Regions from separate parts of the Paeniglutamicibacter sp. ZC-3 genome, predicted to be linked through region 1. Evidence: riboswitches for the same ligand, from Rfam matches in the RefSeq annotation. Region 1 holds a riboswitch; the other holds the start of a gene.
The links. Region 1 has a riboswitch for S-adenosylmethionine ahead of OIU93_RS02680 (hypothetical protein). Riboswitches for the same ligand answer to the same signal wherever they lie in the genome.
Positions count from the first base shown of each region.

Region 1 (4,867 bases):
TCAACGAAGTCGAATCCTTCCTCGCGAGGGTTCCGGGCCGGGTGCTCGTGGTGCTCGACGAGGCCTACATCGAGTTCTCCGAATCCAGTGGCGACACCCTGATGCTGCTGCCCAAGTACCCGAACCTGGTGATCCTGCGGACCTTCTCCAAGGCCCATGCCCTGGCCGGGGCGCGGGCCGGATACCTGCTGGGAGGGGAGGACATCGTCCGCGCCATTCGCAAGGTGGCCCCGCCCTTTGGGCTGAGCGCGGTGGCAGAGGCCGGCGCCGTGGCGGCCCTCGCCGACACCGACTACCTGCTCGGCACCGTGGCCGCGGTGGCGGGCGAACGCGAATTCCTGCACCGGAAACTGGAGGCCCGCGGTATTGGCGTCCCATGCAGCGGAGGCAACTTCCTCTGGATCCCGGAAGACGGCCGGCTGGCGACCGTCATCGAACGCGCGTGCGCCGCGCACGGGGTGTCGGTCCGGGCCTTCGACGGCGCGGGAGTGCGGGTGACCATTGGCCCGCGTCTGGCCTCCCTCGCAATCCTGGCCGCCTTGGACGAGCCGGCAGCGGCGCGGCCCCCTCAAACGCCGCAGACAGTACTCACCACCCACCCAATCCACAGCACTGGAGGTGCATCGTGATCAGCACAAGTGAAAAGCACATCATCGAGGAACCGGTGGCGACCAGCCAGACGAGCGAGGACGGGTTCTTCGTCGTGGACGTGGTGGACATCCGGCGGGAATCCGAATCGGTTCTCTCCCTGGGCATTGCCCGCCCGGACGGGCTCGCCCTGCCGGACTGGAGTCCGGGATCGCACATCGACGTCATGCTCCCCAACGGGCTGCTGCGCCAATACTCCCTGTGCTCCGCCCCCGGGGAGCCGCGCTGGCGGCTGGGGGTGTTGCGGGAGCCCGCCGGCCGCGGCGGATCCGCCTACATCCACGACCAACTGAAGCCCGGCGAGCAGCTGCGCGTCAGGAGCCCGCGCAACAATTTCGCGCTCGGGCCCGCACCCGAATACGTGTTCATCGCCGGGGGCATCGGCATCACGCCCATCCTGCCCATGCTGCGCGCGGCCGAGGCCTCCGGGGTGCCGTGGCGCCTTGTCTATCTGGGGCGCAGCCGCAGCTCCATGGCCTTCACCGGCGAACTGGCACAGTACGGCGAGAAGGTCCACGTGCACGCGGACGACGAATCCGGGCTCTATCCCCTGGGCGAGCTGCTCGGCGGCCCGGCGGCGGGATTCCACGCCTATGTGTGCGGCCCCGGCCCGCTGCTGGACTACATCGCCACGCTCACCACCGGTTGGCAGGACCCCGCACGGTTCCACTTTGAACGCTTTGTCGCCGACGCGGCCGCGAGCGCGCCTGCCGCGGGAGACCATGAATTCACCGTAGAGACGACCGAAGGCCTTCAGGTGCAGGTTCCGGTGGGCACCAGCATCCTCACCGCACTGGAAGAAGTCGGGGTGCAGGTGCTGAACTCCTGCCGGGAGGGCATCTGCGGGACCTGCGAGACCCCGGTGGTCGCGGGGGAGATCGACCACCGCGATTCGCTGCTCAGCGATCAGGAGCGGGAGGCCGGCGACACCATGATGATCTGCGTGTCGCGTTGCAAGGGCGGGCGCCTGGTGCTGGACATCTAGCACCAGGCCCGGCGGGGCGTCAGGCGCGCAGGCGGAAGAACGAGCTGCCGACCAGTTCGTGGGCCCCGGGCAGCAGGAGAACCAGCAGCTCGGGGTTGAACTGGACCTCGACGGGGCCGCGGCCGACCAATGCGGCCGAGAGCTTGTGCGGGGCCAGTGCCTCGAGCACCCACTCGTCGGGACCCGCGCCAATGTGCAGCAGGTCGGTGTCCGCGTCGAGGCGGAGCCAAGCAGTGATCCAGTCGCCGGTGAAGCGCGGAAGCGGGTTATCCGTGGGGGCGGAAGTCAGGGTGGGGCCGTACATGATGTGCACACGTCCTTGGGGTTCGTTGTCCTTGCCCTTTCGTGCGGGATGCGCGACAGGGCCGCTTCGTCATCCGAACCACCCACCGTGCAACTATGGGGTTGGCGTCTGTTTTAGTCGGAGCTATGCCTAGGCGGCAACCAGAACTCGTGAAGCTGATCCAACCCTACGGCGAAGCGGGGACACTTTGCCAGCGCGGGCGTGCGGGGAGCAACAAACGGTCATCTGTGACGGCGAGTGACCCTGCCTTCCCGAGAGGGGGGTTCATTTCACCGTCGGCATCGGCTCCTGCTGGGTGATGCAGTGGATGCCGCCGCCGCGGGCGAAGAGCTCGCGGGCATCAACGCCCACCACCTTGCGCCCCGGGTAGGCGTCGGCCAGGACGGCCAGGGCCTTTTCGTCGTTGGGGTCGTTGAAGGTGCAGGCCACCACCCCGTCGTTGACGACCAGGTGGTTGATGTAGCTGTAGTCCACGAACCCCTCGGTGTCGCGCAGCGTCGCAGGGGCAGGGACCTCGATCACGGTGAATTCGCGGCCCCTGGCGTCGGTGGCGCCGCGGAAGGACGCGGCGATTTCCCGGCTGGCCGCGTAGTCCGGGTGCTCGGGGTCCTCCTGCATGTGAACCAGCACGGTGCCGGGGGAGGGGATGGTCGCCACGATGTCCACATGTCCGCGGGTGCCGAATTCCTCGCTGTCGCGGGTCAGCCCGCGCGGGAGCCAATGTACCTTGGTGGCGCCCAGGGTGCGCGCGAACTCCTCCTCGACCTCGGCCTTGGTGATGCCGGGGTTGCGCCCGGGATCCAGCTGCACGGTCTCGGTGGCCAGCACCGTGCCCTGCCCGTCGACGTGGATGCCGCCGCCCTCGTTGACCAGGGTCGAGGCGATGCGGGGCGCGCCGGCCCACTCGGCCACGATGGCACCGATCTTCTCGTCCTTGTCCCAGGCAGCCCAGTCCTGGGCGCCCCAGCCGTTGAACACCCAGTCCACCGCGGCGAGCCCGCCGTGCTCGTCGGTAACGAAGGTCGGCCCGATGTCGCGCATCCAGGCGTCGTTGAGCTCGGCCGTGCGGACCTCGATGCGCTCATCGAGATAGCGTGCGGCAATTTCCACGTCGGCGGGGTCCACCACCATGACGACCGGGGCGAACCCGGCCACCGCGTGGGCGACGTTGGCCCAGGTCGAGCGAGCCGCGTGGGCCTCGGCCCCGGTGACGCCCAGCGTGTATCCCTCGTGGGGGAAGGCCATCCAGACGCGCTTCTGGGCCGAGGTCTCGGCGGGCATTGACCAACTCATGGTGTGTGCTCCTGCTTGGTAGGTGGTGCGCGATACGCCGGCGCCGGACAAGGTGCATGGGATGGCCATCACGCTAAATGAATATCGTTCATTTATTATGCTGGTTGACCGGAGCGTGCGCAAGGGGTGTGCGCCTCTCCGCGGGAAGCCAGCGCTGGTATCCGAGTAGCGGCAGCAGGCTGGGCATAGAGTGGAACCATTGCCGGCCCACCACTTTGCGGAGGAACACATGCGCGCCACCCTGATCCACGGACCGCGGGACATCCGCGTCGAAAACTGCCCCGAGCCGACATTGCTCGCCGACACCGACGCCATCGTGCGCGTCACCGCCTCGTGCGTCTGCGGCTCGGACCTCTGGCCCTATCGCGGGGTCAGCCAAACGCCCAGGCCCCGGCGCATCGGCCACGAGTTCATCGGCCGCATCGAGGCGGTCGGCGAAGGGGTTTCAACCCTGGCCGTGGGCGACTTCGTGGTGGCGCCCTGGGCCAATAGCTGCGGCGCCTGCCCTCCGTGCCGCGACGGCGTCCAGGTCGCTTGCGAACACCGGGCCCATTGGGGCGGGGTGGACGAGCACGGGCTGCCCGTGGACGGCGGGCAAGGCGAGATGGTGCGGGTGCCCAATGCCGAGGGCACGCTCGTCGCGGTCCCCGGGGTCACGGAGCCCGACCAAGCGCTGTCCAAGTCGCTGTTGGCGCTCTCGGACGTCATGGGCACCGGCCACCACGCAGCCCTCGGGGCCCGTGTCGAGCCTGGCCGGAGCGTGGTGGTGGTCGGTGACGGGGCCGTGGGTTTGTGCGGGGTGCTCGCGGCCAAGCGACTGGGCGCCACGCGCATCATCGCCATGTCCCGGCACTCGGACCGCGCGGCACTGGCCAGGGAGTTCGGGGCCACCGACATTGTCGCCGAGCGCGGCGCCGAGGCGGCGGCGAAGGTGCGCGAGCTGCTCGGGGGTGTGCTGGCGGACTCCGTGCTCGAATGCGTCGGCACCGCCGAATCCATGGACCAGGCGTTGCGCTGCACCCGGCCCGGCGGTGCCCTGGGCTTCGTGGGCGTCCCGCACGGGGATGACCCGCTGCCGATGTCAGTGCTGTTCTCCAAGAACATCTCAGTGGCTGGCGGGGCCGCCAGTACCCGCGCCTATCTTCCCGAACTGCTCGTCGACGTGCTGGAAGGGAGCATCAACCCGGGCCTGGTCTTCGACTCGGTCATGGATCTCGAGCAGGCTCCGGAGGCGTACAGGGCAATGGATGAGCGTCGGGCCATCAAGGTGATGCTCATTCCGTAATCTGGGGGCCGGAGCGGACGTAGATTTGTTTCCGAGGTGCGTGGCTAATATCATACTTATTGGTTCTCTCGGCGATCGTCAATTGAGGTCAATACCCGGCCGGCACAGGAGGCCGCCGGGGAACCCCCGATGATTTCGGCCTTTCAAGGCCGGTTGCACACCTCAAAGGAGCGGTATGTCTATCACCACCCCCGAGTCGCGCCCGCTGGGCGACGAAACGGTCGACCCGTACGCGTTGGATCCCCGGTCCATCATGGACCCGCCCACCCGCTGGCGGGACAGGTTCAAGTTCCTTGGCCCGGGCATGATCACATCGGCCGCCGTCGTCGGTTCCGGCGAGCTGCTCACCGCC
Region 1 covers NZ_JAOYTG010000001.1:599,671-604,537, reverse strand. The annotation lists gene OIU93_RS02690 (aminotransferase class I/II-fold pyridoxal phosphate-dependent enzyme) at 1-629, shown strand, start outside; gene OIU93_RS02685 (PDR/VanB family oxidoreductase) at 626-1,633, shown strand; gene OIU93_RS02680 (hypothetical protein) at 1,653-1,937, opposite strand; SAM riboswitch class IV at 1,960-2,092, opposite strand; gene OIU93_RS02675 (agmatine/peptidylarginine deiminase) at 2,202-3,230, opposite strand; gene OIU93_RS02670 (zinc-dependent alcohol dehydrogenase family protein) at 3,460-4,515, shown strand; gene OIU93_RS02665 (Nramp family divalent metal transporter) at 4,691-4,867, shown strand, end outside.

Region 2 (4,867 bases), on a different contig from region 1:
AACGAATTTCACAGTTCTGGGCATGTACGCTTCGGGTTCCGCCCACTACTATTGGTGCTCGATGTAACTCCAATTAGGCAGGATAGGGCAGTGGGCACCACCGACACGCAAATGAATGAAGCCATCATCGAGGAATGGGCCGAGGCAACGGCGCAGGCCTACAACGACTCATTGTCCGGCCTGGACCTGGCTCGTGTGCCGAAGGCTGTGCGGGCCTTCATTGAACTGTATGGGCAGAGCAAGGACATGACCTTCAACGCCGACTACTCACCGATCGACTACTTCGAGGAACACCCTGCCTCGGCGATCGGAATCATCCTCGACACCCCCGAGGCCCTGGAACTGTTGGACGACGACGAGGAAGAAGCGCTCGAGGACATCCTCGGCTTTGCCGAGGCCTGGGCGGAGTTCGATTCAAACCAGCAGCCGGACCTCGGGGTTTCCGAGGCCGACGACGAGGACGACACCGGGTGGTAATGAGAACCACGGGCCGCCCCTGAATGACGGGTTGCCTACGGGAATCGCTCGGGCCGTCCCGCGGGTTCCCTCCAATGGGAAGGGTCCGTGCCGGAAACCATGGGGTTTCGGGCACGGACCCTTCGCATGGGGCAGACTGTCTTGCTAGGCGAGCAGCTGGCGCTTGGAGGAGATGACGCCGGTGTTGAACCCGGCCAGGCGCAGCCCGCCGTGGAAGCGTGCGTGTTCGATCTTCACGCACCGGTCCATCACCACATTCAGGCCGTTGGCCTCGGCCTTGGCCGCGACCTCCTCGTGCCAGGAACCCAGTTGCAGCCACAGGGTCTTGGCCCCCACGGCGATCGACTCGTCCAGGACGCCGGGCAGGTCGTCGTGCTTGCGGAAGACCTCCACCAGGTCCGGTGTCTCCGGCAGGTCGGCCAGCGACTTGTAGACCGGCTGGCCCAGGATCTCATCGAGCACCGGGTTGACGAAGTAGACCTTGTACTTGGAGGAGGACAACAGGTAGGTCGCCACGAAGTAGCTGGCGCGCGAGGGCTTGTTGGAAGCGCCCACGATCGCGATCGACTTGGTGTTGCGCAGGATCTCGAGGCGTTCGGCTGCGTTCGGGCCTTCCCAGGTGCGGGTTTCCACGGCGTTGCTCATTACTTGGCTCCCGTCACGGCGGCCGCGCGGGCGGCGTCGATGGAGCAGGCTGCCCCGTCGTAGGCTTCCTCGGCCGGGGCGTCGGCCACCAGCTGCGAAGCGGTCAGGGCCTGGTCCAGGTCCCAGAGGATGTCATCGATGTCTTCCAGTCCCACCGAGAAGCGGATCAGGTCCTCGGGAACGCCTGCCGCAACCAGCTGGTCGGCGGAGAGCTGCTGGTGGGTGGTGGAAGCCGGGTGCAGCACCAGGGTGCGCACGTCCCCGACGTTGGCCAGGTGGCTGGCCAGCTGCAATGCCTCGATGAAGGCACTGCCGGCGGCGCGGCCGCCCTTGACTCCGAAGCTGAACACGGAGCCGACGCCCAGGGGCAACAGCTCCTGGGCACGCTCGTAGTGCGGGTGGGAGGGCAGGCCTGCGTAGTTCACGTAGGAAATGCGCGGGTCGGCCTCCAGCCATGCGGCCACGGCCTTGGCATTGGCCAGGTGCGAGTCCATGCGCTGGGGCAAGGTCTCGACGCCCTGCAGCAGCTGGAACGCGGACTGTGCCGGCAGTGCCGGTCCGATGTCGCGCAGCTGCTCGCTGCGCAACTTGGTCAGGAAGCCGTACTCGCCGAAGTTGTCCCACCAGGAGACGTTGCCGTAGGAGGCCACGGGCTCGGTCATCGCGGGGAACTTGCCATTGCCCCAGTTGAAGGTGCCGGCCTCCACGACGATGCCGCCGAGGGTGGTGCCGTGGCCGCCGAGGAACTTGGTGGCGGAGTGGATAACGATGTCGGCACCGTGCTCGATCGGGCGCAACAGGTACGGAGGGGTGAGGGTCGAATCGACAACCAGCGGGAGGCCCGCGGCGTGGGCGACCTCGGCCAGGCCCCTGAGGTCGGCGACGTCGCCGGAGGGGTTGGCCACGACTTCGGTGTAGACGGCCTTGGTGTTTTCCTGGATGGCGGCGGCGAACTCGGCCGGATCCGTGGAGTCGATGAAGGTCGTCGACACCCCGAATCGACGCAGCGTCACGTCGAGCTGGGTGATGGTGCCGCCGTAGAGCTTGGAGGAGGCCACGATGTGGTCCCCGGCGCCTGCAAGTGCGGCGAAGGTGATGAATTCAGCTGCCATGCCCGAGCCGGTGGCCACCGCGCCGATGCCGCCTTCGAGGGAGGCGATGCGCTCCTCGAATGCCGCCACCGTCGGGTTGCCGATGCGGGAGTAGATGTTGCCGTACTTTTGCAGCGCAAAGAGGTTCGCGGCGTCGTCGGAATCCTTGAAGACAAACGACGTGGTCTGGTAGATCGGAACGGCGCGCGAGCCGTGCTCGGCGTCAGGGGTGCCGCCGGCGTGCAGCGCGCGCGTGCGGAATCCAAATTGGTGTTCGGCCATGAGGGTGGCTGACTCCTTGCGTATACGGCTGGGGCAGCCCTGGGTGCGGACTGTCCTCGCCTGTGGTGGGGCGGGTGGTGCTTCTCCCGGATGAATGCGGTGCCGAAGTGCCCTAGGGGAGGGGTTTCCCTGCGGGCGCATCGACACCCAAGATCGCTGGTGCGTTCTCCATCGTTTCTGGCGGTAGCACCTTGTCCACCGGAGTGTGGAAGGTTGCTGCGGCGTCGTAAAGCCAGATCTCTCGGCCGCTCGGGATGGGGGTCTGGGATCCATTGTGGCAAGAAAATTGCCTGTAGCCAAAGAATGTGTGCTTAGGTTGCGTCCGGGGGGGATGGGAATCGAAGGATCTGCACCGGATCCCGGCGGCGTTCCTGCCGGGTTAGGCTTGTGGCCATGAGTGCAACCTTGGTTTTGGTCCGTCACGGTGAAACGGCATGGAATGCCGAAGGTCGACTTCAGGGTCAGACGGATATTCCGCTCAATGAGCTGGGACGTGAGCAGGCACGTGGCGCGGGCCGGGAACTGGCAACCCGCCACTGGGATGTACTGGTCTCATCGACGCTTGGCCGCGCAGCGGAAACGGCGGAACTCATCGGGCATGACCTGGGGTTGACGCTGACCGAAAAATTGGGCGGTCTCCAGGAACGCCACTACGGCAATGCCGAAGGCCGTGTGGTCCGCGACCTGCCCCGCGAGGAGATCGACCTCCTGCTGCACTCGGCAGAGCCCGAGGAAGACGTGGTGAAGCGCGGGATTTCCGCCCTCAGTGAGCTGGTGCTGCGTTACGAGGGCAAGAACATCATTGCCGTGGCCCACGGGACATTGATCCGACTGACTGTTGATGAGCTGCAGGGAGGCGTGCGAACCAAACCGCTGCGCAATGGCCAGATCGTCGAAGTGGACATCAGCCTGCTGCAGCGGCACCTGTCCGCCGCCGCACACTAGGAAATTCCGCCCTCCAACATGAACCACGTTGGCATGGCTGGAACGTCCTTGACGACCCCCTGGCCTTGCGCCGGGAGGGCCGATGACCTCCATGCCCGCCATCCATGCTTCCGACGTCACCTCCTGGAACCAGCCAGCTAGGCGTCGATCACCAGATCGGTCCGCGCGGTCGAGCAGCACGGCAGGAACTTGCCGGCCTCGATCTCCCGTGCGCGGATCCCGCCTTGGTGGTTCATCTCAATATCACCGGAAAGCTTCACGATCTTGCAGGAGCCGCACATGCCTTCCTGGCAGTTGGCGCCGATCCTGACTCCGGCTCGCTGGGCAATGCCGAGGATCTTCTCCTCGGGGTCGATGCGCACGTTGATGCCGGTGCGCATGAAGGACAGGGTGAGGCTTCCGGTGCCGACGGTGTCGAATGCCGAAACGTCGGGGGCGGAGGGTTCCGCTGTTTCTGCCTCGGCGGCCGGAACCTCGGAATCGACGGGGTCTGGTTCGGCAAAGTCGGGATCGGCCGCCTGGAGCGGCAGTCCCGTGGCCTCCAGCGGGCCCTCGTCGTCGTAGGCCGGTTCGTACATGCCCAGGGCGGAAGGCTGGCTTTCGTAGTAGTCCTCCGCGGAATCGGCGATTTCCTCCGCGATTTCCTCGGCAATCTCCTCAGCCAGTGCGACCTCCGCTTGGTATTCCAGGGTCGTCTCGCAGTCTCCGGAGAAGAATTCCATGTGGATGGAGGTGTCGTCGACGCCGACTGCGGCGAGCAGTTCGGACACGTTGTTCAGGTAGCCCTCGGGGCCGCAGGCATAGACCTGGCGTCCGTTGGCATCTGGCGCCACCTCGTCCAGCATCGCGGTGGTCAGCCGTCCGGTGAGGCCTTCCCAGTCCGCGGGCGCGCTGCGGTCGCCCAGGGAGAAGTGGACGGTGACGCGCGAATCCACGGTGGCGATGTAGCCCAGTTCCTGGTGGAAGGCGAAGCCTCCGGGTGCGGCACCGTGATAGAGCACCACCACGTCGGCCTGTCCGGGCAGCGAGTGGATGGTCCGCAGCATGGACATGATCGGGGTGATGCCGGAGCCCGCGGCCAGCAGGAGGTAGCGCGCCCGCCGGTCGGCGTCGGGCAGGTGGAAGGCGCCGACGGGTCCGAGCATCTCGAGCACCGTGCCGGGTCCGACGTTTTCGTGCACCCACGGCGAGACCCGGCCGGCCGGGTCTCGCTTCACCGTGATGTCGAAGGTCCACGGTTTCGTGGGCGAACTGGACAGGGAGTAGCTGCGGTCGATCGGGTCCCCGCCCTCGCCGTTCACGGGGAAGGCGATGTTCACGTATTGACCCGGGCGGAACGCGAGGGGCGCGCCGTCTGCGCGGCGGAACACGAAGGTCAGCATTCCACCGACTTCCGGAACAATCTCGACGCATTCGGCCAGGAACTC
Region 2 covers NZ_JAOYTG010000007.1:7,812-12,678, forward strand. The annotation lists gene OIU93_RS09385 (hypothetical protein) at 91-477, shown strand; gene OIU93_RS09390 (CoA-binding protein) at 622-1,122, opposite strand; gene OIU93_RS09395 (O-acetylhomoserine aminocarboxypropyltransferase/cysteine synthase family protein) at 1,122-2,495, opposite strand; SAM riboswitch class I at 2,661-2,756, opposite strand; gene OIU93_RS09400 (histidine phosphatase family protein) at 2,889-3,440, shown strand; gene OIU93_RS09405 (ferredoxin reductase) at 3,578-4,867, opposite strand, start outside.
Region 2: another riboswitch for S-adenosylmethionine. It lies ahead of OIU93_RS09395 (O-acetylhomoserine aminocarboxypropyltransferase/cysteine synthase family protein); the one in region 1 lies ahead of OIU93_RS02680 (hypothetical protein).